2 regions of the Bacteroides cellulosilyticus genome follow, and region 1 is predicted to be linked to the other one. Evidence: riboswitches for the same ligand, from Rfam matches in the RefSeq annotation. Region 1 holds a riboswitch; the other holds the start of a gene.

Region 1 (15,612 bases):
ATCACAATCTGGTTGAACATCATGGCACCGCCCCACATTCCGCCGCCGGGAGCAAGCTTACGGTCGAATTGCGCTACTTTCAACCCGGCCTTTGCCAGATAATAAGCGGCTACTATGCCCGACGGACCACCACCTACAATGGCGACGTCCAGATCAAGATTTCTCTCTAATTTCTCAAAATAGGTACTGATGATACCTTTGGATACTTTTGTTTCAATCATTTTCTTATAAGTTTAAAAAGTAATATGTTGCAAGCTACGAGCTACAAGTGGTTTGCTGTTTCATAGCGCAGCCACTTGTAGCTTGTAGCTTGTAGCTCGTAGCTTGTAGCTCATTCATTGCAATCCTTCAACTGCTGACTGATGCGCATGGCACAGAAGTTGGGCCCGCACATGGTGCAATACTTCCCGTTCAGGTGGTTGGCTTCCTTGTAATATTGTAAGGCGCGTTCCGGATCGAGACTCAGATTGAACTGGTCTTTCCAGCGGAATTCATAGCGGGCTTTGCTTAAGGCATCGTCACGTACTTCGGCACCCGGATGGCCTTTGGCAAGGTCAGCGGCGTGTGCGGCAATTTTGTAAGTTACCACTCCTACGCGTACATCTTCTTTCTGCGGTAATGCAAGATGTTCTTTGGGTGTCACATAGCAAAGCATCGCTGTTCCGTACCAACCGATTTGTGCTGCGCCAATGGCACTTGTGATGTGATCATATCCCGGTGCAATATCTGTAACCAGCGGACCGAGAGTATAGAACGGTGCTCCGTGGCATTTCTCAATCTGCCGGTCCATATTTTCCCTAATCTTATGCATGGGTACGTGTCCCGGACCTTCGATGAATGCCTGTACATTTTTTGCCCAGGCGCGTTCTACCAGTTCTCCCATCGTATCCAGTTCCGCAAACTGTGCCCGGTCGTTCGCATCGCGGATAGCTCCCGGACGCAAACCGTCACCTAATGAAAGTGCCACATCATATTGTGCGCATATATCGCATATATCATCGAAATGCTCATACAGGAAACTCTCTTTCTGATGGATTTTACACCATTGGGAGATAATGCTTCCTCCCCGGCTCACCATTCCGCAAAGGCGGTTATTGGCATAGTGAATATTCTTCAGTCGGATGCCACAGTGGATTGTAAAATAATCCACTCCTTGTTCGCACTGTTCGATCAGGGTATCCTTAAATAGTTCCCAGGTAAGGTTTTCCGCCTTTCCGTGTACTTTCTCCATTGCCTGATACATGGGAACCGTACCTACCGGAACAGGACAATTCCGGATAATCCATTCCCGTGTCTCGTGAATATTCTCTCCTGTAGATAAGTCCATCAGCGTATCTCCACCCCATTTGCAACTCCAGACGGCCTTTTCCACTTCTTCTTCAATCGTGGAAGAGGTAGCTGAATTTCCGATATTCGTATTAATCTTTACGAGGAACTTTGAACCGATAATCATAGGTTCTGCTTCGGGATGGTTGATGTTGGCGGGTAAGGCGGCACGTCCTGCCGCAATTTCATCACGCACAAACTCCGGTGTGATGTAGGTTTCTATGCCCAACTCTTGACAGTTCATATTCTCACGGATGGCTACATACTCCATTTCCGGTGTTATGATACCCTGCTTGGCATAGTACATCTGCGTAATCTGCTTGCCTGCTTTGGCGCGATAGGGCAAAGTGATATGATCAAAACGCAGGGAGTCAAGACTTTTGTCTGCCAGACGCATCTTTCCATATTCGGAGCTGATTTCCGTCAACCGTTCTACATCCCGTTCCTGTATCCACGGTTCGCGGAGGCGTGGCAAACCTTTCTTTAAATCTACCTTCTGTTCCGGATCACTGTATGCGCCGCTTGTATCATATATGTAGACGGGCGCATTCTCCGTCATAACTTTTTTCCCGTTTTCCACTACTACGGTAGGGGTAAGGTTCACTTTGCGCATCCCAACTTTCAGATAAGGATGGAGTTGCCCCTGCATATAGACTTTCTCGGATTCGGGATAAGTAATTTTTGTTTTATCTTCCATGGTTCACTAATTGATTGCTATTGGGCCAGTCGTATAATTGTTTCCATTTCACGTACCGGATTCTCAGCTTTTAGAATACCGCCGCTCAATGCTATTCCGCTCAGTCCTGATGCTTTCAGGGATGGGATGTCCTCACGTGTGATTCCACCGATGGCAACGACAGGAATTGTTATTCCTTCTTCGTGCATTTGCGTCAGGATGGAATGATAACCGTCCAGTCCCAGAATGGGTGATAACTTTTGTTTGGTAGTTGTGAAGCGGAAAGGGCCGCAACCGATGTAGTCGGCGCCATCAGCGGCATGTTGCCGGATGTCCTCGAACGTGTTGGCTGTTCCGCCAATAATGAAATCTTTGCCCAGCCTTTCCCTTGCTTCTTTTATCGGCATATCCAGTTTTCCTAAGTGGACACCGTCCGCGCCAATCTGTTTCACCAGTTCCACGTGGTCATCAATGATGAACGTGGCTCCGTATTGGCGGCAGAGTTCCTGCACTTGCATGGCTGTGGCTTTCAGCTCTTCTGAAGAAGCATCCTTCATCCGAAGCTGAACCCAGCGGCATCCCCCTTCAAGGGCTATGCGTGCGGAGTCCGAATAAGAAATGGATGCCGTAAAATGCGTAATGAATTGTACGTCAAACATTCAAACTCTGAATTTAGAAATTATACTTACAGAAAGGGATAGTAGTATAAACGAATAGTAGAATATAGAAAGAAAATTCCCTTCGACGGTACTAACCGTATCAGGTTCATTGGGTATAATCTCAGCTATTTTTATAGCACCCCCTTTTCTGCCGGCAAAGAAAGGACGAATGTTTTTAATAGGAATAATACCGCTCTATCTTTTAAGTTTATTTAAACTTGACATAATTGAGGCGGGTGTATTGTTTGTTTCCCGAAGTAAAGGTACAAGAGATGCGTGCCGAAGCAATATATACCGATTCTCCGGGCTTGAAGGCGTGCTCCGTAGCAGGTACCTGGCAAGATTCCCGGCTTGCCGTACGCGAGCTGGTTCTGAAAGTGACGAGATTGCCGATAGGGTCTTCCAAGGTAAGTATCTGCCGGACATAGAAATAAGGAGTCGTTCCTTTCACGGTGGTTTTGTAAGGATCGTCTTCCAGTCGGACACGGAGCACTTTCAGTGTCAGTTCTTTCACTTTATCCCCTTCTTTTCCCAGAAAACGGCTGGTAGAATATTTCTGATGTGCCTGCCGCTTCTGAATATCCAGATGGACGGAATGATATACTTGTGCTATCTGTACGAAGCGTTCCTGTTTTGGTATACGTGGAGTAAACTTATAAGCAATCCAACTCACATATGCCGGATCGATACGGAAGATTTCGTGCAGGAAATGTCCATGATACTTTCCGAAAGAGATAATGTCGTCTCCCTTACTCTGCATGCGTTTGACATTGTATTCTACTAGCAGAATGCAACGTGGAGAATAATAACATAGGCTGCTTGCCGCTCGCAGACTTTCATGGATGTCTGTAGAGAGGTCCTGGACGTAAAAGATGGACTGGCGTTCGGGAAGAGGGGAATACACCCATAAGGAGTAACGGGGAGATTCCGGACGGGGCAGTACAACCAGATAAGCACCTGCCTCTTTGTAAGAGGTTCTTCCCTGATTGTATTCGTTTAGTTTCTTGTACAACAGTTCTTGTTCAGCTTCTGATATACCAGGAAGAATCGGATTTGCCATAAGCTCTGAGTTATTTACTCAAATATATGATTTTTCGGGCAAATAATCAAGTTTTGTATGGAAAAGTTTAGAAAGTATCTCTTTTTTTATACAATTCATCTTTTCGCTGTGATGTGTTTCTTTTATTTGCTACTCTAACAATAATCTTATAAATTTGTCGCATATTTGTATGCAGAGATTAAAAATTGGGAATATGAGTAATCTTCGAATTTTATTGTATGTATTTATCCTTTCTTTGGTTGCATGTCATCCGGAGGGGACTAATGTGAAACAAGGATTGGACAAAGCCGCTCAGTTAATAGAGCAAGATCCGGATACGGCATCCATTATTCTTGAAACGATTCAAATGAACCAAATGAATGAGGAGCAACTTGCAGAATATAATTTGCTTTGTACTCAATTCAATGAAGATAAAAATATACCTCATTCTTCTGATAATCAGATTCGTCAGGCGGTATCTTATTATGAGCAATACGGAAATGAACTTCAAAAGTCGAAAGCCTATTATTATCTGGCATGCGTAGAGAGTGATTTGAATCATGAGAAAGACGCCGAAGTTCATTTCAAAGAAGCAATAAAATTAGCTGCACAAGCAGAAGAATATGAGCAAATGACTAAGATTTGTAAGAGATGCAGCCTGTATTATCAGAAATATGAAAACTTTGACGAAGCACTGGAGATGGAAAGAAAAGCATACGCCAGCCAGTTGATGTTGATTGACAGTAAAGATAACTCTACTATTATTCTATCTTCTGCCTTAGGTTTGTTGGGTGTTATGTCTCTCTTGCTCGGATTACTTTGGAAGAAACATTTGTCTGTACATTCGCAACTGGATACCTTTAAGGAAGAAATGCAGATGAAAGAGATTGAATCTGACAAACTGGTGATGCAGTGTAATTACCTCGAAGAAAAATATCAATCCCTTCAACAACATATTTATGAGAGTTCTCCGGTTGTCTCAAAAGTCCGTCAGTTGAAGGAACGAACAGCTTTATCTTCTAAAATATCTTTTTTCTCTGAGAAAGACTGGACAGAACTTTTGCGGCTTCAGGAAAGTGTTTACGGACTTGTATCCAAATTGAGAGGGATAAGTCCGAAACTTACGGAAGAGGATTTAAGGGTATGTGCCTTTTTACGCGAGGGCGTTCAGCCTGCTTGTTTTGCTGATTTAATGAAACTGACTGTTGAGACTCTGACCCGGAGAATCTCCAGGATAAAAACGGAGAAACTGATGTTGGCAAACTCTAAAGAATCGTTGGAAGATATTGTAAAATCATTGTAGGTCTGAATTTGTCTGTAATTGGTAATGTGATGTTGCTGGTTATCAGTTGACTATGTTGCCGGGATGTCCGTGCTCGTCCGGTAAAATCCTTCTCTTTTATAGGCCTGTTCTATAACTTTGCAAACAAAAAAGTTACAGAACAATGAGCAACTTATTATTTAAAAAGTGGAATGATTTTAGTGGGTGGATTGTCTTTGTGATAGCAGCTTTTGTATATGGAATGACGATTGAACCTACCGCCAGTTTTTGGGACTGTCCCGAATTTATCTCGTGTGCCGAAAAGTTACAAGTGGGGCATCCGCCGGGTGCACCTTTCTATATGCTTGTTGGAAACTTGTTTACTCAGTTTGCTTCCGATCCGTCACAAGTGTCCTGGATGGTTAATTTTCTGAATGCGTTGCTGAGTGCCGGTTGTATCTTATTTCTTTTTTGGAGTATCACCCGCTTAGTAAGGTTCCTGATAATAAATGATGGGCAGAATTTATCGACGGCGGATGTTATTATCATTCTGGGGGCAGGGTTTGTTGGAGCCTTGGCATATACATTCAGTGACACATTCTGGTTCAGTGCGGTAGAAGGTGAAGTCTATGCCTTCTCTTCTTTTCTTACGGCACTGGTGTTTTGGATGATTCTTCGCTGGCAAGATGAGTCGGATTCGGTATATGGCGACCGTTGGCTTATCCTGATAGCTTATATCATAGGGCTGTCAATCGGAGTGCATTTGCTTAATTTACTCTGTATCCCGGCTATTGTGTTGGTTTTCTATTATCAGAAATATCGGACGATATCGCTTAAAGGAGTAGCTGCGGCAATTGCTATATCCGGTCTTCTCATTATATTTATTCTTTTTGTTTATATTCCGGGCATGGCTGATATGGGAGGCTGGTTCGAACTGCTTTTTGTCAATGTATTCGGGCTTCCTTTCCACACAGGGCTGATAAGCTTTTTAGCTTTAACATTTTTCGTACTGGCCGGAGCCATTTATCGTTTCCGAAAACGTATGTTGCATACTTCTTTATGGTGCTTGCTTATGCTCACCGTAGGTTATACCACCTATGCGGTGATACTGATTCGTGCCAACGCCAATACTCCGCTTAATGAGAATGCGCCGGACAATATTTTTACGCTCAAAAGTTATCTGAACCGAGAGCAGTATGAAAGTGCTCCCCTGCTTTATGGAAAAACCTACGCTTCCGAACCGGAATATGTGCCCGAGGGTGACTATTACAGAGTAAAAACCACAAAGGGGAGTGCTGTATATCGCCCGGATAAAGAAGAAGGCAAATATAAAATAATCCGGCATAAAGAAGATGTGTGCTATACTCAGAATATGCTGTTTCCCCGGATGTGGAGTGAGCGCATGGCTTCTTCTTACAAAAATTGGACAGGAGGAAACGAGGCCGCTCCCACACAAAAAGAAAACCTGACTTATTTCATTACCTATCAACTCAATTATATGTATTGGCGCTATTTCTTGTGGAACTTTGTAGGACGGCAGAATGATGTGCAGGGAAGTGGCGAACCGGAACATGGGAACTGGATAACAGGAATTTCCTGGTTGGATAATTTAAGATTGGGAGACCAGAGCTTGTTGCCGGAATCCCTGCGCCAGAACAAAGGGCACAATGTGTTTTACGGATTGCCGCTATTATTAGGACTGTTCGGCATCTATTGGCAATGGAACCGCAGCAAGAAAGGCAAACAGCAGTTTAGTGTACTGTTTTTCCTCTTCTTTATGACAGGATTGGCTATTGTGCTTTATCTGAATCAAACACCCGGTCAGCCGCGCGAACGGGACTATGCATACGCCGGTTCGTTCTATACTTTTGCTATCTGGATAGGGATAGGTGCTGCCGGATTGTGTGATGTGCTTCGCCGGAAAACGACTTCTACGATACAGGTTGGTGTATTAATGACAATCTGTTTATTGATTCCGGTGCAAATGGCCACTCAGACGTGGGATGACCATGACCGGAGTGCCCGTTTCACTTGTCGCGACTTTGGGGCTAACTATCTGATGACTCTTCCCGATACGGGAAATCCGATTATCTTTTGTAACGGGGATAATGATACTTTCCCATTGTGGTATAATCAGGATACGGAGGAAGTGCGCAGGGATGCACGTGTCTGCAACCTAAGCTACGCACAGACCGATTGGTATATTTATCAACAGCAATGTCCGTTGTATGATGCTCCCGGACTACCTATAAGTTGGAATAAGAATCAATATCAGGAAGGTAAAAACGAATATGTGGTCGTACGCCCGGAACTGAAAAAGCAAATAGAGGAATTGTACCGGAGAAATCCGGAGGAAGCACGTGACAGCTTTGGAGAAGACCCGTTTGAAATAAAAAATATCTTGAAATATTGGATATTCTCAGAGAGACAGGAATTTAATGTAATCCCTACGGATACGATAAATATCCATATTGATAAGGACGCGCTGCTTCGTTCGGGAATCATGCTTCCTGAAGCAATCCGGCATTTGAAGGGGGAAGAACTGAAAGATGCGATACCGGACAAACTTTATATTCCTTTAAAAGATATACGTATGCTGAACAAAGTAGATTTACTGATGCTGGAGATACTGGCGAACTGTAATTGGGAACGTCCGCTTTACCTTGCAATCTCCGTAGGGAGTGTCAGTAAACTGAAGTTTGACAATTACTTTGTGCAGGAAGGATTAGCATTCCGCTTTACGCCTTTTAACTATAAGAAGTGGGGAGATGCCGACGAAAACAGGCCTTATGCAGTAGATGTGGAAAGGCTTTATGACAATGTAATGAACAGATATAAATATGGCGGGCTGAATACCCCGGGGCTCTATCTGGATGAAACAACCCTGCGTACGTGTTGGTATCATCGCAGGCTTTTCGCGCAACTGGCCAAAGAACTGATAATACAAGGAGACCCTGCGCGTGCAAAGAAAGTACTTGCTTATGCGGAACAGGCTGTTCCGGGATATAATGTTCCCGAAACGTATGAAAGCGGTTCTTATAGCATAGCAACAGCCTATGCCGCATTGGGCGAAAAGATGAAAGCGATAACCCTGACAGAGCATTTGATAGCCGAAGCGGAAGATTATATCAACTGGGCTTTTTCATTAAAGGGAAACCGTATGGAAATGGTCCACAATGATTGTATCTATAAATTCTGGCAATGGAACCAATGTAATGAACTTCTGAAGGAGGTAGATGAAGAGAGATATAAAGAGAGCAACAGACGGTTTGAAGATAAATATGCACTATTTGCTCCAAACATGGGTTACAAGAACTAAAAACAAAAGCAGAATATGGGATCAAAAATAATGAAGCAGAAGGAGACAGAAACGGTATTTGGCAGGAGAAATTATGTGATTCTGCTAATTGGCTCGGTAATAATAATAGTAGGATATCTGTTCATGAGCGGTGAGGGGAGTACCCCCGCCGCCTACAACCCTGATATATTCAGCGGATTGCGTATAAGGGTAGCTCCCATCGTTTGTCTGACAGGGTATTTGATTAATATATTCGGTATCCTGTACCGGCCTGGGCGGGGCTGATTATTTCAAAGTTTTGCGTGCCTTAGAACCTCACCATCAGTTCCAATACAATCTTATCTTGTTCAGACTCTTTGGCAATACTGTTTTTGGCGTAGAAATACTTTTCGTAGTTCAGCCGGAGGTCTGTACGGAACGCTTTGCTGAGGCTGAAAGTGATACCTCCGGTTATACGGTGGCGTTTGTAGTCGGTGGTAGTCAAAGCGCCGGTTTCTTCATCAATGGCTTTCCCATCGCTTTGGCTGGTCATCATGTCGTAGCGTGCCAGAAAGGACATCTTGTTGAATACTTTTCGTAAAGGGAGGTCGTAATTGATAAAACTATTTACGGCATGCACGTTGTCATAGGCATTGTCTGCATAAGTTTTGTACAAATACTCTCCTTCAATATGGAAGCGTCCGAATTCATAGAAAGCACCGATATCATACGAGTTTATCCTTACCTCTTGTGGCTGGATGCTCTGTATACTTAAAGCCAGATTCAGCTTTTTGGCGAAAAGGAATTGTACTTTGGCGGAATAGTTTACCTCTTTGTGCCATTCTTTTTGATTAGTCAGTCCCGAACCATTGTAGAGTCCGCCTTCTAAGGTTACAGGTACTCCTGTGCCGAATTTATATCCCAATGTAACACCAACGTCACGTACATTACCAACTTGTTTCGCGATAAACGAACGGTTAGCGAAATATTGCTGATGTGGAGAGCGGTGGGCGTCGATTGTAAATGGTACTCGCATTTGTCCTGCGGTGACGGTCAGGTCTTTTATCGGGAAAAGGCGGGCGTAGGCATCCAACATTTTGATTTGTCCTTCATCGGAGAGATCAATTTCCGCCTTATAAGCTACGATAGGCAATACATTTCCGGTAATGCTGATGCGTGCGTTGCGTACTTCGAAACGACTGGCAGCCATTTCAGTCTGATACTCAAACTTAGTACGGATAGTACCGTGTATTTCCGGCAGGTAATCCTTTGTTTCCAACTCTTCTTTATCAATCTTCTTTCCGTCCTCGTTGCGGTACGGCGTCTGGGCGTTTGCTGCCAGTGACAGCAGGGTGATGAGCAGCATGAATACGCTTTTCTTCATAATCATTAGTTGTAGTCGATTAATTAATGGCGGCAAAGTTCAGACATGTGTGTTATGTTTTTGTGTCATGCATGTTTCGTTTTGATTACAATCATCTTTATCTCTTCATTTCAGTGGCGATATTGCCCTTGAGAACCCATTTTCCTTCACTTTTATTAAAGGAGGTAACATAAACGAAAAAACGTGTTACACAAATATGAAGAATCTCTCTGAAAAAAGCATTCTTTTGTAACCGTTTCCAATTAGTGAGTGATATGCATGGAAAAATACATGAAATTGTAGATGAATAGATATACAATGAAAAACCTTTTAAATAATTATCAGATGAAACATTTATTCAAAATTTCCCTTTGCGCGTTGGCATTTACCATAGGCGCAAATAACGGGTTCGCACAAAGCGGCGAAACAGGATTGAAGGATGCTTATAAAGATTACTTCTCTATTGGCGTGGCTGTTAATATGCGTAATATCGCAAATCCCGAACAGATTGCCATTATCAAAAAAGACTTTAACAGTATTACGGCAGAAAACGACATGAAGCCGCAACCCACCGAGCCTGCCTACGGACAGTTCAACTGGGAGAATGCCGACAAGATCGCCAACTTTTGCCGTAGCAACGGTATCAAACTTCGCGGGCATTGCTTGATGTGGCATGCCCAGATAGGAGAGTGGATGTATAAGGATGAAAAAGGCAATCTTGTGTCGAAAGAGAAATTGTTCCAAAATATGAAGCACCACATCACAGCCATCGTGGAACGTTATAAAGACGTGATATATGCGTGGGACGTGGTGAACGAAGCTATCTCCGATGGTGGCTGGCAGGGTGGCCGGCGAGGCATGGGAGAGCAACCAAGTCTATATCGTAATTCCCCCCTTTATCAGATTGCCGGTGACGAGTTCATTAAGAAAGCCTTTATTTATGCCCGTGAGGCCGACCCTAATGTACTCCTTTTCTATAATGACTATAATGCTGCCGATCCTGGAAAGCGTGACCGTATCTATAATATGGTAAAATCCATGAAGGAAGAAGGTGTGCCCATTGATGGTATCGGCATGCAGGGACATTACAATGTCTACGGTCCGAGCATGGAAGATGTAGATGCTGCCTTGACAAAATACTCTACGATAGTGAAACATATTCATATTACCGAGTTGGATATTCGTGCCAATCAGGAAATGGGAGGACAGCTCAACTTCAGCCGTGACGGCGGCAATATCAGTCAGGTAGTGAAAACGCTTCAGGAAGATCAGTATGCTCGCCTGTTTAAAGTGCTTCGCAAGCATAAGGATGTGGTAGACAATGTTACTTTCTGGAATCTTTCCGACCGCGACTCATGGCTCGGCGCACGCAATTATCCGTTGCCTTACGATGAAAATTATAAGCCGAAACGTGTCTATAGCATCATTAAGGATTTTGATCCAGCACACGATAATGCTGTGGTGAAAGAAGATTTCCGTCCTTCTGTGCTTAATCAGCCCGGACAGCAGTATCCTATGGTTAATTCGCAAGGATATGCCCGCTTCCGTGTAGTTGCTCCTGATGCCAAATCAGTCATTGTCAGCCTTGGACTGGGTGGTCGTGGCGGTACAGTTCTCCGCAAGGATAAAGAAGGTGTATGGGTGGGTACTACAGATGGCCCTATGGACGAGGGATTCCATTATTACCATCTCACTATCGACGGTGGCGTGTTTAATGACCCGGGCGCCAAGAATTATTACGGTTCTTGCCGATGGGAAAGCGGCATTGAGATTCCGGCTCATGACGAAGATTTCTATGCCATGAAACAAGTGCCTCACGGCAATGTTCAGCAGGTTTATTTCTATTCCAAGAGTACGGACACTCACCGTCGTGCATTTGTTTATACACCGCCCACTTATGGCAAGGATAAGAAGAAGTATCCGGTTCTCTATTTACAGCACGGATGGGGAGAAGATGAAACGGCATGGTCCAACCAGGGACATGCGAATCTGATTATGGACAACCTGATTGCCGAAGGCAAGATTGAACCGTTCATCATCGTAATGACGTATGGTATGACGAATGATGTGAAATTTGGGCATATCAAAGAGTTCACGGCTAAGGAGTTTGAAACGGTACTGGTGGACGAACTGATACCTTATATTGATAGTAACTTCCGTACACAAGCCGACAAGAAGCACCGTGCTATGGCAGGGCTTTCTATGGGTGGTTTTGAGACGAAACTGATTACTCTGCGCCGTCCGGAGGTATTCAATTACTATGGACTGTTGAGCGGTGGTACTTATGCACCGGACGACATCAAGGATAAAAAGCAGGTGGAATCCATCTTCATCAGTTGCGGAAGCAAGGAGAATCCGGATGGTGTGACTAAGGCTGTGAACGACCTCAAGGCTGCCGGTTTCAAGGCAACGTCGTTCGTTTCTCCCGATACGGCGCATGAATTCCTGACTTGGCGTAGAAGTTTGTATCACATGGCACAGTTGCTTTTCAAATAAGGATATGCCTTAAAAGATAAAAATAAAGTCCCTCAAGAGTTGGATATGAACTGCACTCTTAAAGTTTTATGTCTAACTTTTGGGGGCAGTTCTTTCAACAATAAACTTTGTTTTAGTAGGAGCTATATTCTTTTTTCCTTATTTTTGCATTTATAATAAAATGCGGAAACCATACTAATGAAAAACAGAATCATATCTCTACTTCTTTTGCTATTTAGCACACTTCCGGCAACTGCCGAATATTTCCGTAATTTGGGCTTGCAAAATGGACTATCACAACCTTCGGTTTTGAGTATTGCCCAAGATGGATTGGGACGGATGTGGTTTGGAACGCAGGAAGGCATCAATATGTATGATGGAGAGCAAATCACTTATGTCAAAGGTGAAATTACAGATGCGGATGGAGAAAAACTTTGGATCGGTAATTATGTACCTTTCATTGTTCATGATATCGATGGCGATATTTTCTTCATAGCTGATAATAATTTGTTTGGCTATGACATTCATGCCTCCACATTTAAGCAATATACGACAGACAATACTACTACCGCTTTGGCTGTCTATCAGAATGAAATATGGTATGCCCGGAAAGATTCTCTTTTCGCTTATGATTGCCGACAGCACACCGTCCGGTCGAAAGTGAAACTTCCTCCTTATACCGTAAACACGCTGGCAATTAGCGAAACCAATATATATGTCGGCATGATGGAAGGAATGTATATCATTCCCCAAAACACACTCCAACCATCCCGGTTTTTACTGGAAAATATAGATGTATATTGCATTTTCGAGAGTTCGGACGAAGAAGTGTGGATAGGCACTCGCATGCAAGGATTGTATCGGCTCAAGGATAATGTATTGCAAAAAGTTCCTTACGCACTTACCGGAAGTGCTGGGATCCGCAATATGCAGATACGTGCCTTTGTCGAGGATGATGAGCATAATATTTGGTTTGGAACTTTCGTTGGTTTACAAAAGTATGATGTCCGGAAGCAAACCTATACACTGATACAGATACCTCAGTATGTGGGGGGCTTAAATCATCCTTCCATTTTTTCTCTTTATACTGACCAACAAGGAACTATCTGGATAGGAAGTTTCTATGGAGGAGTGAACTATTTTACTCCCGACCGCAGTGGATTTGTACACTATGACTACCAGGCCGGAAATCTTTCCAACCTATATTATTCATATATTGGTGAGATGACGGCTGATAAACATGGAAATCTTTGGGTCAGTACTGACGGAGGAGGTTTAGGTTGCATAAATGAAAACTGGGAACTGGTACATCAATTTACGGCGGGGGGGGCGAACTCTATTCCGCATAACAATGTAAAGAGCATCTGCTATGACCGGGAGAATGACTACCTGTATATCGGAACCCACCTAGGAGGATTGTCACGTTATGATTTTCAGAAAAAAAGCTTTTATAATTATCTGGAACATCAGTTGGAAAATACTCCGGTTCCGCGCCATTTCATCTATCAGGTCAAGATGTGGAATGGTAAACTTTATCTTTCTTCCCGTGAAGGTGTTTTTCAACTCGATCCGGTGACTAATCACTTTACGTTTCTGTTCAAACCGGAGTCTTACTGTATAAATTTTGATATTGATGCAGAAGGGAACTTCTATGCTAACCAGGCAGACAGAGTTGTGATCGTCCCTCTTTCTGATGTTACTCAAAGAAGTACTCTCAAGCTGCAGGATATGGGCTATAAGGGCAGCATATCGCATGTGCGGGTGACAAAAGACGGTGCATATATCTGTACGTTAGGAAGCGGATTACTGTATTATGATCGGAATACCAGAAAAATGATTGTTTATAATACGGAGAACAGCACATTGCCCAGCAATTATTGCTACAATGTGAAACAGACTGCCAGCAATAAGTTTATCCTTACCGGAGACCGGGGAATCATACTTTTTGATCCGAAAGAGCAGTCATTTACCAGCTTGGGACAGAAAGAAGTCTATCTCAAGGCTCCGATCATCCGGGATTGCGGGATTTATGTCTCTTCGGACAATAAAATCTATATTGGAGACACAAAAGGGGTTACTCTTTTGGCAGAAGAAGAATTTCATACTTCCCAGGTAGAGATAAGTTCTCTTTATTTCTCTACTCTTCATGTTAACAATCGGTTGATAGAACCGTCGCCTGAAAATAAAATACTCACTGCAGCGCTTCCTTTTACGAAGAAGTTAATGCTGGATACTGAAGAAAATAATCTGCTTATCAAGTTTGCCCATTCTGATTATCAGAACAAATATGCGCAGCAAGGCTTTGAATATAAATTGGAAGGATTGGATAGAGCCTGGACATTTACTCCGACTCCGGAGGCCAGATATACAAACCTCGATCCGGGCGATTATACACTTTATGTACGTATGGCGTATGCTTCCGGTCAGCTTCCTATTCAATTGGCTATTCATATTGCCACTCCTTGGTATGCCACTTGGTGGGCATGGATATTCTATATGATTACAATTGTTTCGGGTATCACTTATTATGCCCGAAACCGATTCGCAAAACAGGCTTTGGCGCAATCGCTGGAAAAAGAGCGTATCGAAAAACAGCATATAGAAGAAATGAATCATGCCAAGCTGGTATTTTTTACTAATGTGAGTCACGAATTCCGTACTCCATTGACACTGATTGTCAGCCATATTGATACTTTGTTGCAAAATCAGCTGCTTCCTCCGCAAGTATACAACAAGATATTGAAAATAAAGCAGAGTGCACAGCAGATGACTAATTTGGTTTCTGAACTTTTGGACTTCAGACGATTTACCCAGAACCGCTTTATATTGCAAATAGAGAAGCGGGATATAGGGAAATTCCTGAAAGAGATATTTCTTTCGTTCAGTGACTTTGCACATCAACGTAACATTTGTTATGATTTTCAGTGCAATCCGGTGGAAATAGTGTGCTGGTTTGATGCTAAACAATTGGAGAAAGTGTTTTTTAATTTGCTTTCAAATGCTTTTAAATATACCCCTGACGGAGGGAAAATAGGTATGATAATTGCCACTGATAACGGTAATGTGAAGATACAGATTTGCGATACCGGTAGTGGCATCTCAGATTTGGATTCCGCCCGTATTTTCGACCGCTTTTATCAGGGCGGGAATCAGAAGGGAAACGAACAATCTCCAGGTACGGGCATCGGTTTGGCTTTGACCAAAAGCATCGTAGAAAAACATCATGGGGCAATTTCTGTAGAAAGTGAGGTAGGGAAGGGCAGCACTTTTACAATTACTTTATCGCTCAACATGAGTATCTATAAGGAAGACGAACATATTCAATTTGTTGATAGTGTATCTGATATGATGACTACTACAGGACCATTGTTAGGCGAGAAAATAGCCTCTTTTTATGAAGTGCCTGTACCGGAAGACTCACTATTGCAGGAAACGGCAAAAGAGAACGACAGGAAACTGTTGTTGGTGGAAGACAATAAAGAACTGCTGCAAATCTTGAAACAGCTTTTTGAACCTTTCTATCAAGTCTACTTGGC
Region 2 (15,612 bases), 2.3 Mb from region 1:
GACTTACCCAATAAGGGATCAGCATCCGGATATTTTATGGCCCCAGTGTTCCCACTCGGTAACAAAGTAAATATAGTAACAATTAAATGAATTAAAGAATGAAGAAAATGATTATGACATGGTTGTGTGTATCGCTATTCAGCTTCTGTTCCTGCCAGAAGGACCTGATTGAGTATGAAGCAGGAGATATAAAAGTGTGTATAGAAGAAGGCGATGAATGGCTACATGACTTTCCGCTATTCTTAGGAATCAAAAAGAAAAACCCACCTCAGATTGTAATCTGGATGGAAGATATGAATGGTAATTATTTATCAACTCTTTATGCCAGTCATAAAATTGCCACGCAGTCCTGGCAAAGTGCGGGAGGTAATCGGAGAAAAGAGGCACTTCCACATTGGTGTTATTCACGCGGGGTGAAGTATGAAGACGGGCTCTATCTACCCACTCAAAAAGAACCTCTCACAGATGGCATTTCAGGCGCGACTCCCCGCAGCAGCTTTGATGTAAAACTACACCTGACAGACAAACTGAAGCAATTCAGAATTAAAGTAGAAATCAATCATTCAACTGATTTCAATGATTACTACCCCAAATCGGCTCAAGAAGGTGATGCAAATTACTCCGGTGGTAAGGAAGGTAGCGGACAACCCGCAGTAGTCTACTCCGCAGACATAGATCTGGCATCCGGACAAAAATCATTCGAAGCAACTTTGCTTGGGCATAGCAGTCCTGACGGAAGTTCCGGTGAAATAAATGCCGATCTGTCTACCCTGACTACAGCCCTTTATATCGTAGAACGAATAACTGTAAATGTACAATGAAAAAAACAATTCTTATATTCATATCCATCCTGTTGGTATCGACAGCGCATGGTCAGATATCAGACCGTCTCACCTATATTACAACACTCGGAACAGGCATCCCGATAAATGAGCCTTCTTCTACTCCATTCACATGGCAAATAGCAGGGCATTATAAAGTAACGGAACGCTTTTCTGCCGGAATTGGCACAGGATTGTCTTTTTATGAAAAAGCACTGATACCAGTCTTTACAGATATCAGATATCAACTGACAGTACCTGGCAAATGGATTCCTTACCTGCAATGCAGTATCGGATATTCATTTGCCCCTGACAAGCATACGAATGGAGGATATTTTTTTAATCCATCAGCCGGTATGCAATATGCAATACATGGCAAAGTAAAATTATTGTTGGGCATCGGATATGAGATACAAAATCTGGAACGCCTGAAGAAATACGAGAATAATAATTATACGGCAGAATTCCATGAAAAGCTACACCATAACTCCATTTCAGTTAAATTAGGAATCCTATTTTAAGGAAATCCCACTCAATTGCACAAAAAGACAGCAATTCTGAATGATATTCCATTCGCAGAGACTCAGATTTCACCTATTTTTGCACAAACAAAGAATTAAGGTTATAGAAAGATGAATAAACACACATTTCACAGCTATCTGATTTTAGGAATGGCATTCGCTTTTGTTTTCTCGGCACAGGCTCAGAATAAGGTATCTGCACCGATGAAGGATGTCAACCACGTGATTGACAATACACTGGACAGTTTGAATAAGGCCCGTACAGCAAGACCTGTGGCCGGTTCAAGCCGAAAAGGAAATAATCCCGTTTTGTTTTTGGTGGGTAATTCTACCATGCGTACCGGAACCTTGGGAAATGGGAATAACGGTCAATGGGGCTGGGGATATTATGCCGGTGATTATTTCGAATCAGACCGGATTACCGTAGAAAACCATGCATTGGGAGGAACAAGCAGCCGTACATTCTACAATCGCTTCTGGCCGGATGTTATAAAAGGGGTCCAAGCAGGCGATTGGGTGATCATCGAGCTGGGACATAATGACAACGGCCCTTATGACAGCGGGCGCGCACGCGCTTCCATACCGGGAATCGGTAAAGATAGCCTGAATGTAACGATCCAGGAAACCGGAGTGAAGGAAACTGTATATTCCTATGGAGAATATATGCGTCGCTTCGTGCAGGATGTAAAGGCGAAAGGTGCCCACCCTATCCTGTTCTCACTGACTCCACGCAATGCTTGGGAAGATAAAGACAGTACAATTATCACACGCGTCAACCAAACTTTCGGCCTGTGGGCCAAACAAATAGCCGAAGAACAAGAAGTCCCTTTTATAGACCTGAATGATATCACCGCCTCCAAATTTGAGAAATTCGGCAAGGAAAAAGTGAAATATATGTTCTACTTAGACCGTATCCACACCAGTGCCTTCGGGGCAAAAGTGAATGCAGAATCTGCAACTGAAGGTATCCGAAACTATGAAAGGTTAGAACTGGCCAACTATTTGAAACCGGTTGAGCAGGATACAATTACCGGTTCCAGCCGGAAAGAAGGATGCCCGGTGGTATTCACTATCGGTGACAGTACGGTAAAGAATAAAGATGATGATAAAGACGGTATGTGGGGATGGGGAAGTGTAATAACTGAGATATTTAATTCAAAGAAGGTATCTGTAGAAAATTGTGCTATGGCCGGACGCAGTGCCCGTACTTTCTTGGACGAAGGGCGCTGGGACAAAGTGTATAATGCACTTAAACCAGGAGATTTCGTACTTATCCAGTTCGGACATAATGACGGAGGAGATATCAATACCGGAAAAGCCCGTGGTGAATTACACGGTTCGGGAGATGAAAGCAAAGTCTTTCTGATGGAAAAGACCGGAAAATACCAGGTAGTCTATACTTTTGGCTGGTATCTCCGCAAGTTCATCAGGGATGCACAAGAAAAAGGAGCAATCCCAATTGTATTGAGCCACACGCCCCGCAATAAGTGGAAAGACGAACAAATAGAACGCAATAGCGAGAGTTACGGTAAATGGACACGTGAAGCGGCAGAAGCAACCGGAGCCTGCTTTATTGATCTGAATAAAATATCCGCAGATAAACTCCAGAAGATGGGAGCAAAAAAATCAGCTGCTTTCTATAATACAGATCATACACATACATCTTTGAAGGGGGCGCGAATGAATGCCCGAAGTATAGCCGAAGGATTAAAAGCTACGGACTGCCCACTGAAGAAGTATCTGAAATAAGAGCAATACGGAAACATTGTAGAATGTGTCTGAAATCAAAAACTGAGAATAGAAAATAAAACAGACATGGTTAATTAATCCAAAAGAATAGCTTCATCAAACAAATAATCACTTCTTTTGCTCCCGTCAAAAAACAAAACCGGACCATAAATGAGCAATAAGATTGATATAAAAACCTTGGAGGCTTTACGACAAGATAGCCATGAGGCCTTCGAGGAGGTTTTTATCACTTATTACGGTAAGACAAAAGCCTTTATACAGGGCTACATCAAGTCGAGTCCGGATGCTGAAGAACTGACAGAGGATTTATTTGTAAACCTCTGGATGAACCGCCACTCTGTCGATATCTCCAAATCATTTGATTCTTACCTGCATACAATTGCCAGAAATTCTGCCATCAACTTTCTGAAACACAAATATGTAGAGGATACTTATCTGAGTAATGTCCAGCAGCAGGAATGTAGTTCTACTTCGGAAGAAGATCTGATAGCCAAAGAACTCGGATTACTAATAGACGACACGGTAGAAAAAATGCCGGAACAACGGAGAAAGATATACATGCTAAGTCGCAACGAGGGCCTAAGCAATGAAGAGATAGCCGTACGACTGAATACTACCAAGAGAAATGTGGAAAGTCAGTTAAGCCTCGCTCTGAAAGAGATACGGAAAACTATTTCATACTTCTTCTTATTGCTGGCATAATAGTGCAGAAATGAGTTTTCACCACAGAGTAACACAGAGTCTCACGAAGTTCTATTCTTTTGATTTCAAATTGATTAAACTCTGTGAGACTCCTTTAGATTTGCATTACTAAAACTTAGGGTTGAAATATTACCTTTGTAGTTAATAAGAGTTAACCAAGGGAAGCGGGTGACCTATTGTGAGATCTAGGCAGAAGCCCTATACACAGAACTAGTCCTGCCTCCCTTTTCAGTTGAATCGTCCCAATTAGAATTTTAGGTCGTTGGCCTATTAAAGGATTTAGTGAGTTCAACCTATGGTTAACTTCAAATAAGTAATGCGAAGTTATGAAAAAGAAATGGTTTATTGGCATTGACATCAGTAAAAAAACACTTGATGTTGTTATTTACGATCCCGCAAAGAAACATGCGGATGAGACAAACTACAAGCAAGTCTCGAATAATAAAACGGGTTATCAAGCATTGTTTGCCTGGATGAAGCAGAAGCGTATTTCTCCTAAACAGACTGTCATCTGCTTGGAGAATACAGGCATTTACAGCTATGATTTATGTCTGTTTTTAGAGTCATGTAAACAAGATTACAGTTCTTTCACTCCTCTGGATTTAAAGCGTTCTCTGGGGCTTGTCCGTGGAAAGAATGACCGTGTGGATGCCGAGCGGATAGCTTACTACGGTTACTTGCATCGGGATGAATTGACCTATTCCAAACTTTCCGGCAGTGCTGTCCTTATCTTGCGTGACTTGTCGTCCGAAAGGAAACGCCTGGTTAAGCATCTGACTGAAAACAAGGGATTTATCACGGACAGAAAAGACCGGGAGTCCACCTCTACGAGCAGGCGGGCAGAAGAAATGGTTAAGATTCTGGAAAAACAAATTCAAAGCGTAGAAGATGAGATGCACGGGATTGTCAGCTCTGATCCGACTATGAACTTAAACTATCAGCTTCTTAACAGCATTAAAGGGATTGGTAGTGTTAATGCCATCAATACAATCATACATACTAATAATTTCAAGGCATTTGAAACCGCACGGCAATATGCCTGTTATCTGGGTATTGCCCCTTTTGAACATTCTTCAGGAACCAGTGTGAAAGGGAAAACAAGGGTATGTGCTACGGGAGCCAGACTATTGAAAGCGGATCTATCGCAGGCTGCAAGATCGGCCGTTGTATGGGATAAGGAACTCAAAGAGTATTATGAAAGGAAAAGAAAAGAGGGAAAAGAACATGGAGTAGTGCTGAATGCGGTAAAGTTTAAACTTGTGTGCAGAATGTTTGCAGTAGTCAGAAGAGGGACACCCTTTGTTGATTTAATCACGTATAAAGAATAAACGAGCAGGGAAGCATTACGCTCCACTACTCGTTTGGTTTTATTAACAGTGTTTTTAGACCGAATTATTTGCTCAGGTCTTAGAATTCTGTGTCCTCTGTGGTGAAAAGATTCATAACCGCTCAAAAATGAATAAATGTCCCCAAAGGATCAATATATAAAAAACTTTATTCCTTGATGATTAAATAGTACAAAAGGGAGTGCTTCACTTGCTTTGAAACCTTCCGAAAACCTGTGTTAGGGAAAGTCGTTACCTTTGCCAGCCTCAGTCGTTACCTTTGGGTGCCTCAGTCGTTACCTTTCCTACCCCAAAGTCGTTACCTTTCCTTACCCCCTCTCAGAAGGCACTGTAGAGGTGATTTGGACATTGATGTTCCGGCTTTAGGTAAAAAGATGCAGAGATGAAAATATGCGACATTTACATATTGATTAGGATAACCGCAATAAAAGTTTCATTTCCTCACTGAGTTTTTCATCCGTTGACTGTATATATAGTAAATGCAACAGAATGGAGAAGAATAATATCGTTAGAATCATCGGAACATATTTATCCGGCCGCTTCTCTCCCGAAACGGAAGAGAAGGTTCAGAAATGGATCATTAAAGATAAAGACACTGAAGAAAAAGAAAAAGCTTCATTGGAATATTGGGATCAATTGGAAACAAAAACAGACCCGGACACTAAACTTGCATTAAACAGAGTAAACCAAAAGATCGGTTATAGGAAAATAGTGCCCCGACCTTTCTATCAAAAACGAATGCGTATTGCAGCAGCCCTGATTCCGCTACTGATTATTACAGGAAGTTATCTGTACTATACTTCCACGAAGGATAAATGGATTGAGATATCTGTTGTATACGGTGATAAAAAGCACTTCCTATTACCTGATAGCTCCGAAATATGGCTGAATGCAGGAACAGTAATCAAATACCCGGAAAAGTTCCCGAAAGCACAGCGCCTTGTGCACCTCGATGGTGAAGCCTATTTTTCTGTTCGGAAAGATGCCACAAAACCGTTTGTTGTAGAAACGCCCCAACTCTCTGTTAAAGTATTAGGAACCCAATTCAATGTAAAGGCATACGCTGATGATGAACTGGTGACCACTACCCTGACAAGTGGAAAAGTTGAAGTTACCCCTCCCTCTCACGACTCGCGGATACTGAAACCTAATGAACAGTTGACGTACGATAAAAAAACATCCACCGTCAACATTACCGAAGTTTCTCCAACCGATGCAGATGGCTGGATCACGGGAAAACTGATATTTACCGATGCACCTTTCACCGAGATCCTGCAAACATTAGAGAGACGTTATAATGTAACTATCAATCATACAATGAACGTTCCCGCCTCCAAACGATATACCGTCCGGTTCCTGAAAAATGAAAATCTGGAAGAAGTACTGCCTGTATTGAGTGAGATGATCGGCTTCAGTTATCAGAAACAGGGAAACAAAGTGGAACTAATCAAAAAACAATAAAAAGAAACTGCCTATGAAGAAAAAGAACCGGATTGCAGCTTGAGACCCTCAACCCGGTTCTGAAATGCTAATGCTCCATCAAACCGTAAAGTAAAACAAAGTATTAACTATACAAAGATAATGCAAATTGAGTGCAGAACTTTCATGCTTACATGAAAAAGTTATGCCGAAATGCAGCTTATCTTATAAAAACATACAACAATGAATCGAATAACCATTAATAAAGAAACAGATAAGATACTCCTTTTTTTATTTTTTGCCTTCCTCTCATTTAATGCCACAGCACAGAATGACAGAAAGCAAATCACCATACAGAATAAAAACATATCACTGAAAGAAGCTTTTGCCGAGATAGAACTACAAACCGGATACAGCATAGCCTATGAATTATCGGCCGTAGATGTAAAGAGGAAAATATCCCTGTCGTTAGAAGCCCAGAGCATTGACAAGGCGTTATCGCAAATCTTGAAAGACACCCGCTATTCGTACAAAATAACAGGCTACCATATCATTATCACTCCATCCGGCAACGAACTACAGAAATCCACCAAGGAAAAAACAGAGAAACCTACCCAAACAGTCAGAGGAATTGTACTGGATTCCAAAACCAATGCACCCATAGAGTTTGCTACCGTAAGAATTATGAATGTCGGTTCTTTGGGCAGCACAACAGACAGTCTGGGGAGATTTCGGATAGACAATGTTCCTGTGGGACGATGCAATATACAAACCTCCTATGTAGGATATAATGCCAATATTTTCAATGAAATACCTGTAACCTCTTCCAAGGAAGTATATATGGAAATCACTCTGGATGAAAACATTCACTCGTTGGCGGAAGTCATCATACAACCGGAGATAAAGAAAGACAAGCCCCTGAATGCAATGGCCATCACCGGTGGACGCATGATCAGTATGGAAGAAGCAGGCAGATTTGCCAATGGTTTTGATGATCCGGCACGCCTGAGTTCTGCATTTGCAGGCGTGGCAGGAGATGTAGGAACCAATGCTGTAGCTATCAGAGGAAATTCACCCCAGTTTACCCAATGGAGGCTGGAAGGTGTAGAAATTCCCAACCCGACTCACTTCGCCGACCTTACCGGGCTGGGTGGAGGTTTTCTTTCGGCCCTGAGTACGCAGGTGATCGGTAACTCCGATTTTTACAACGGTGCGTTCCCTGCCGAATATAGCAATGCGCTATCGGGCATCTTCGACATGCAAATACGAAATGGCAACAATCAGAAGTACGAACATACATTTCAGTTGGGTATTCTGGGTATTGACCTGGCATCGGAAGGTCCGATAAGCAGGAAACATGGAAGTTCCTATATCTTCAATTACCGCTTCTCTACCACTTCCCTGGCCACGAAGAATGATATGAATCTGAAATATCAGGACTTGTCATTCAAATTAAATTTTCCTACCCGGAAGGCCGGAACTTTCTCTATTTGGGGAATCGGACTGATTGACCGTTATAAACCGGAGGCCATCGACCGTGATGAATGGGAGACACAAGGTGACCGACAGTCCGGAAATACAGCTTTTGACAAAGCAGCAGGAGGGTTTACACACAAGTACCTGATCAACGCAGACACGTATATCCGTTCTTCATTAGCCGCCACTTATTCGGAAGACCACACGCGAGCTGATCAGATAACGGAAGATGACAAACTGGTCCATGTAGGAGATATCCGGAATTCCAAATGGGACATAGTCTTTAATTCCTATCTGAACAAGAAATTCAGTTCCAACCATATCAACCGCACAGGTATCACAGTTACAGGACTCAAATATGACCTGGATTACAAAATCAGTCCTAACTTCGGTTTAGATGTACCTATGGAACAGATTTCAAAAGGGAATGGGGGAAGTTGTGTACTGTCGACATACAGCAGTTCCGTCATCAACCTAAACAATCATCTTACTACCAGCCTGGGCATCACCGCACAGTACTTCACCCTAAATAAGAACTGGACCGTAGAACCCAGGGCAGCCCTTAAATGGAGTTTCAATCCGAAACACGCCTTGGCACTGGCATACGGTCTGCACAGTCGCAGGGAAAAGCTTGACTACTACTTTGTGGAACAGAAGGTCAATGGAAAAACTGAATCCAACAGATACCTGAATTTCTCTAAGGCCCATCACTTTGGACTTACATACGACTGGAACATCAACTCGTACATGCACTTAAAAGTAGAACCCTATTATCAATATCTATTCCGAATACCTGTTGAAGAGAATTCTTCCTTTTCCATCATCAACCATCAGGATTTTTATCTGGACAGAATACTGAAGAATAGAGGTTCCGGTGTGAATTACGGTATAGATATCACTTTGGAACAGTATATGAAAAATGGTTTCTACTATATGATAACGGCTTCTCTTTTTAAATCAAAATACAAAGCCGGGGATAACATCTGGCGTAATACACGGTTGGACAAAAACTATCTCCTGAATCTGCTTGCCGGAAAAGAATGGATGGTGGGACGCAATAAACAAAATGTACTAAGCCTCAACGGACGTATCTTCTTCCAAGGTGGTGATCGATATACCCCTGTAGATGAGGAAAAAAGTATGATAGAACATGACATCAAATTTGATGAGACCAAAGCTTACAGCAAGAAATTTAATCCTTCTCTCAATGGTGATATTTCTTTCAGCTATAGGATCAACAAGAAGAAAATATCTCATGAGTTCTCCATTAAAATGCTAAATGTAGGCATGCGCACAGGAATGCATTTTTACCAGTATAACGAAAAGACTCATAAGATAGAGAAAGAAAACGGATCGGGTATGATTCCGAATATCAGTTATAAGATTTACTTTTAGTATATTAAAGCTATTAATTCCTCTTTTAACTCAGAGAGGAATTAATAGCTTTTGTATGAACTAACCGTTCACGGCAGACGTTATATCAATAGAACTTTAAATACCAACGATCATGGAAAAGTATCTGATTCATAGTAATGAGTTGCATTTCATCAACAAGGAACGCATTCACAGGGAAGTAGAGAAAATGGTAGAGTCATTAGACATGGCAGCAGGTTCCACCAAAGGATTCGACCTGTATACCGTAGTAGAAAGTTATTTCACTGATCTCGAAAAGCGAAGGGAAATCAATCGCTTACTGCATATAGAGAAAGATGAATGCGAAGCCATAGAGGAAGAACTCGGAGTATATGAAATGTGATTTACAATAAAAACTATCACGAGTATTAACAATAATGAATAAAGGGCATAACAACAATTTGTTATGCCCTTTATTCATTTACGGTTATCAATTCCAGACTACTATCAATCCTTTGCCTGATGTACCGTCAGTTGTGGGAAAGGGAAACCGATACCCTCCTTATTGAATACAGAGTAGACGGTCTTGTTCATATCGAAATAAACTCCCCAATAGTCCTCACTCTTCACCCAGGCACGGATAATCACATTCACGCTACTGGCATCCAGTGCATGAAGGGCGACAAAAGGAGCCGGATCACTAAGAATCCGCTTGTCTTCGGCAATGATACGACGGGTCGTTTCTTCCACCTTATCAAAATTTTCGCCATACTCCACACCGATTATCCATTCTACACGACGGGTAGCTTCACGACTGTAGTTAGTCACAGTACCACTGCTCAACGCACCATTCGGAATATAAATAATCTTATTATCACCGGTAGTCAGGATCGTATGGAAAATCTGAATCTCACGAACCGTGCCCGTGATGCCTTGGCTTTCAATCAAGTCACCTACTTTATAAGGACGGAGCAGCAATACAATCAGACCACCTGCAAAGTTCTGCAAGTTACCGGACAATGCCATACCGATAGCCACACCGGCGGATGCCAGCAAGGCAGCAAATGAAGTCGTTTCTACTCCCAATTTACCGATAACGGCAATAATCAATAAGATAGTCAGCAAGATGTTCACCAGACTCTTTACGAAACTTTGGATACTAGCATCCACATGTCGTTTGGCCAACAATCTGGCTACCATTTTATTAAGGAAAGATATCAGGAAACGTCCAACAATGAAAATCAGCACAGCGCCGATGATATGACCACCCGCATTTACTCCCCAGTCTATCAGTTGTTGGAGAAAGACCTGCAATTTACTAAAACCATCTTCTACAATAGTTTCGGCAGCAGGAGCCGCCGCTTGTAATAATAATAACATAATATTTGTTCGTTTGAAGTTAATAATTATATTTTCCCAGCAGGATTATGGAATACCCGCTGGCCTACAAAATTAACAAATATTTCCGGTTATCGTTCACTCGATTTGCGTGTTTCAACGAAAACACTTAATTTTGCCCCCGATTTCAACTAAGGGGTGCCCTAATATGACGGGCTGAGATCATACCCATTGACCTGATCCGGGTAGTGCCGGCGGAGGGAAAAGAAGAAAAGCTCCCCTTTTCTGTATTCATCTTTAATAGTTAAAATTGTAATGAAAAAACATGCAATGGCGGCCTGCCTGTTGATGGCAACGCTGGGTGTCTGTGCGCAGACGCATGAGAAAGACAGCTTGCGGGTGATAAGCCTGCAGGAAGTAGAAATTATCTCTACCCGTGCCACGGGAACCACACCTGTGGCGTTTACCAATGTTAGTAAAGAACAACTTAAGAAACAGAATTTCGAGCAAGACCTGCCCTATCTATTAAGCATGATACCTTCTGCCATTACAACAAGTGATGCAGGTGCCGGTATCGGTTATACCACCTTACGCATACGTGGCACAGATGGCACACGAATCAATGTCACCGCCAACGGTATTCCTATCAATGATGCAGAAAGCCACACTGTATTCTGGGTAAACCTGCCAGACTTTGCCTCTTCCGTAAAAGACTTACAGGTACAACGGGGTGCAGGTACCTCTACCAATGGTGCAGGTGCATTCGGTGGTAGTATCAATATGCAGACAGGAGATTTCTCATTGAAACCGTATGCCGAAATCAACGCATCTTACGGCTCATTCAATACTCACAAAGAGACGGTGAAAGTAGGTACCGGACTTATCAACGAACATTGGTCTTTTGATGTACGGCTATCCAATATCAGTTCGGATGGCTATATAGACCGGGCATCCGTTGGTTTAAATTCCTACTATGCCCAAGGCGGATATTATAGTGACAACACATCGGTAAAATTGATTACTTTCGGCGGGAAAGAGCGCACTTATCATGCATGGAATTATGCCAGTAAGGACCAAATGGCAGCATTCGGACGCCGTTTCAATTCTTGCGGCTACATGTATATTGAAGATAAAAACGGTGGAATACACCAGCCGGAAATTGATTACGACTACGGTGTCAAAGAAGCCGGTCAGCTAATCAAGAATGGTGGTACCTTCCACTTCTATGATGACCAGACGGATAACTATGTACAAAAGAACTATCACCTGTTAGTCAACCATACTTTCACTCCGCAATGGCATCTGAATGCCGGTCTGCACTATACAAAAGGAGATGGATACTATCAGGAATACAAAATTGGGCGCAAACTGGTAGAATATGGAATGAAACCTTATGAAGCAGATGGAGAAAACGTAACCGAAAGTGACCTTGTTCGTAAAAAAGCAATGGATAACTGGTTTGGTGGAGGAATCTTCTCGGTAAATTACACCAACGACCGACTGAATGCTTCATTGGGTGGCGGATTGAATCGTTATGATGGCGACCATTTTGGTAAAGTTCTGTGGGTGAAAAACTATCTGGGACAACTAAACCCAGATAATGATTACTACCGCAACAACGCTACTAAAAACGATGGCAACATCTATCTGAAAGCCAACTACGAGTTAGGCGGCGGTGTCAGCGCATACGCCGATTTGCAATACCGTCACATCACCTACAAGATGCATGGCCAGAATGACAAATGGAATGATGAAACGAATGCACTTCAAACCCTGCATATTGAAGATAAGTTCGACTTCTTCAATCCGAAAGCCGGTTTGTTCTGGCAGATCAATACTAATAACCGTCTATATGGTTCATTCAGCGTAGCCCACAAAGAGCCTACACGCAATAACTATACTGACGGAAAGCTTACCGAACATCCCAAAGCAGAACGCTTATTCGACTATGAACTGGGATATACCTTTGCCAATTCATGGTTAAATTTGGGCGCTAATCTCTATTATATGGATTATAAAAACCAGCTGGTATTGACAGGCGAAATGAATGAGATTGGCGAAGCTGTTGCAGCCAATGTACCCGACAGTTACCGCATGGGTATAGAACTCATGGCCGGATTGAAACTGAACTGTGGTTTCCAATGGGATATCAATGCCACCTTTAGTCGTAACCGCGTAGAGAACTTCTCTGAAACACTGTATGAATGGGAAGACCCTACTACCGAAGCCTGGAAGATAGATCGTGGCAACACTCCTATCTCTTTCTCACCGGACTTTATTCTGAACAATCGTTTCAGTTATACGTATAGAGGATTTGAAGCAGCCCTGCAATCCCAATACGTCAGCAAGCAATATATGACCAATGCTAAACGTGACGATCAGATACTGGATGCTTACTTCGTTAGCAATCTGAACCTGGCATATACCTTCAAACTGCCTCGTATGAAGTCTGTCACAGTGGGTTGCACGGTATATAATCTGTTCAATGAAACATACGAAAACAATGGTTTCGCAGGTAGCGGATATTCCCTCAATGACGCAGGAGGAAAAGAACGTTACAGCTATGCGACTTATGCGGCACAAGCCGGAACCAATGCGCTGGCACATATCTCTTTGAGTTTTTAAAGCATGGAACAAACTCTCGAAATTATCGGAACCATCGTCGGGCTTGTCTACCTTTGGTTAGAATACCGGGCGAGTATCTATCTTTGGATAGCGGGCATCATCATGCCTGCTATCTACATTTTCGTCTATTACGATGCCGGATTGTATGCTGACTTCGGAATAAATATCTATTATCTGGGGGCAGCCGTCTACGGTTGGATGATGTGGAAATACGGCAGTTTTGTAAGACGAAAACTTCATCTGCATATCAAAGAAGGGCAGCAGGAACTTCCCATTACCCGTATGCCGATGAAATATTACCTGCCCCTCGGCATTGTATTTGCCGTTACTTTTGTCTGTATTGCCTGGATACTCATTCGTTTCACCAACAGTAATGTACCCTGGCTTGATTCTTTCACCACTGCTCTCAGTATCGTAGGTATGTGGATGCTGGCACGTAAATATGTAGAGCAATGGTGGGCATGGATTGTGGTAGACATTGTCAGTGCAGGACTCTATGTTTACAAAGACCTCGATTTCACGGCAGGACTGTATGCTCTTTATACAATAATCGCTATCTTTGGCTACTTCAAATGGAAGAGGATGATGGAAAGAGCGGTAGAGTGATAAGGTGGTAAGGTGATAAAAGAAATAATGATGAAAGAAAATAATAATAAGAATTCAGTGGAACTCTGTGTTCTCTGTGGTGAACCCGAAGCAGTAATTTTAGCCAATGGTGATTATCCAACCCATCCCAGACCTTTGCAGATACTGGCAAACGCTCCTTATCTTGTTTGTTGTGATGGCGGTGCAGATGCTTATATAGATCGCGGCAACGTACCTGATGTTATTATCGGTGACGGAGATTCCCTGAGTGAAGAAAACCGCCGGAAATATCACCATATTCTTCATTACATCTCCGACCAGGAAACCAACGACCAGACCAAAGCCGTAAACTTCCTTTTATCACAAGGCAAAAGAAACATCGCTATCGTAGGAGCCACAGGTAAACGCGAAGACCATACTTTAGGAAATATCAGCCTGCTCATTGATTATATGCATACCGGAGCTCATGTCCGCATGCTGACAGATTATGGTATTTTCATTCCTTGCCATGATACCTGTTCTTTCCCCTGCCAACCGGGTCAACAGATTTCAATCATAAACTTTGGTGCCCACAATCTGCGAGGCGAAGGCTTGGTATACCCTCTCAGTGACTTCACCAACTGGTGGCAAGGTACACTGAACGAAAGTACGGAAACAGAATTCACCATTCATGCAGAAGGGGAATACTTGGTAGTGATAAACTATTAATTTATTTTCTTCTCTCCGCTACCTCCACAAAGTACACACTCAGACATATCATCCCGATAGCCACCCCCTGTTCCCAGGTAAAGCGGTCTTGCCCCACGATATAAGAAACGACAGTCGTCACAATCAGTATCAGATAGCCATACATGGCCACTACGGTTGTCTTCAGATATTTCAATCCGATGGGCATCAACCAATAACTAAGGTAAGTAGGGAAAATAAGAATGAATGCCAGAATCACCCACGGCATCCAGTGCCAAGTTCCATGTGCTGCGTCGGCGAACAACGGCGCGTCCCAGCCCAGGATAGTAGATATCACCAGACCGGACAGCGCCGCGCCCCCAAACACATATTTCATTACGGTCACCAAGCCGATCTCTTCCAGTAATTTCTTACTCAGAATCAGATAAATGGCAAAGAACACCGAACTGAGCAGACACAACATATTACCTGTAAAGGCATCATGTGCCAAGTCATCGCTGCCTTGAGTCAATATACACAGCAATGCACCACCGAAACCGAGAGAGATACCGATGATTTTCATCAGTGTAGCCCGCTCGTGCAGAAAGAGAACGGAGATAAGAAACACCCAGATAGGTTGCAGGGAATTGAATATGGCACTACTGACAGGCGTCGTTTTACTGATACCCAGCAAATAGCAGAACATAAAACCATACATGCCGAATGCCCCCAGGCAAAGTAACCCGATACGCTGCCGCCGTGTGATAGGTGCTTCTTTCACAAACCAGCCTGTCACCCAAAACGCCACAGCAGCAAAAGTACAACGCACCGTGACGCCCGTCAATGCACCCATCCACACGGGCAGCAGATATTTCAGGGCATTCATATTCAATCCCGCAAATATTCGTGAGACTACCAAACTTAAATTGGCCTCCAGCTTCTTATCTTTCATTCGGATATCGCAATTTTGGTTTCAAGGCAGAGAACGCAGGGAGAAGAAAATTGTTCAAC

Evidence for each region. Region 1 has a riboswitch for thiamine pyrophosphate ahead of K6V21_RS01195 (thiamine phosphate synthase). Riboswitches for the same ligand answer to the same signal wherever they lie in the genome.
Region 2: another riboswitch for thiamine pyrophosphate. It lies ahead of K6V21_RS09575 (TonB-dependent receptor); the one in region 1 lies ahead of K6V21_RS01195 (thiamine phosphate synthase).

The regions. Positions count from the first base shown of each region.
Region 1 covers NZ_CP081903.1:345,442-361,053, reverse strand. Annotated here, with positions in the region: gene K6V21_RS01205 (sulfide-dependent adenosine diphosphate thiazole synthase) at 1-221, opposite strand, end outside; gene thiC (phosphomethylpyrimidine synthase ThiC) at 332-2,023, opposite strand; gene K6V21_RS01195 (thiamine phosphate synthase) at 2,041-2,661, opposite strand; TPP riboswitch at 2,721-2,815, opposite strand; gene K6V21_RS01190 (hypothetical protein) at 2,870-3,721, opposite strand; gene K6V21_RS01185 (tetratricopeptide repeat protein) at 3,915-5,003, shown strand; gene K6V21_RS01180 (DUF2723 domain-containing protein) at 5,146-8,280, shown strand; gene K6V21_RS01175 (DUF3098 domain-containing protein) at 8,296-8,544, shown strand; gene K6V21_RS01170 (porin) at 8,567-9,622, opposite strand; gene xyn10D/fae1 (bifunctional endo-1,4-beta-xylanase/feruloyl esterase) at 9,947-12,097, shown strand; gene K6V21_RS01160 (hybrid sensor histidine kinase/response regulator transcription factor) at 12,275-15,612, shown strand, end outside.
Region 2 covers NZ_CP081903.1:2,678,910-2,694,521, reverse strand. Annotated here, with positions in the region: gene K6V21_RS09625 (TetR/AcrR family transcriptional regulator) at 1-2, shown strand, start outside; gene K6V21_RS09620 (hypothetical protein) at 99-821, shown strand; gene K6V21_RS09615 (hypothetical protein) at 818-1,342, shown strand; gene K6V21_RS09610 (rhamnogalacturonan acetylesterase) at 1,454-3,091, shown strand; gene K6V21_RS09605 (RNA polymerase sigma-70 factor) at 3,242-3,793, shown strand; gene K6V21_RS09600 (IS110 family transposase) at 4,120-5,121, shown strand; gene K6V21_RS09595 (FecR family protein) at 5,629-6,600, shown strand; gene K6V21_RS09590 (carboxypeptidase regulatory-like domain-containing protein) at 6,802-9,429, shown strand; gene K6V21_RS09585 (hypothetical protein) at 9,542-9,790, shown strand; gene K6V21_RS09580 (mechanosensitive ion channel family protein) at 9,895-10,767, opposite strand; TPP riboswitch at 10,910-11,006, shown strand; gene K6V21_RS09575 (TonB-dependent receptor) at 11,041-13,350, shown strand; gene pnuC (nicotinamide riboside transporter PnuC) at 13,354-13,956, shown strand; gene K6V21_RS09565 (thiamine diphosphokinase) at 13,987-14,643, shown strand; gene K6V21_RS09560 (DMT family transporter) at 14,645-15,553, opposite strand.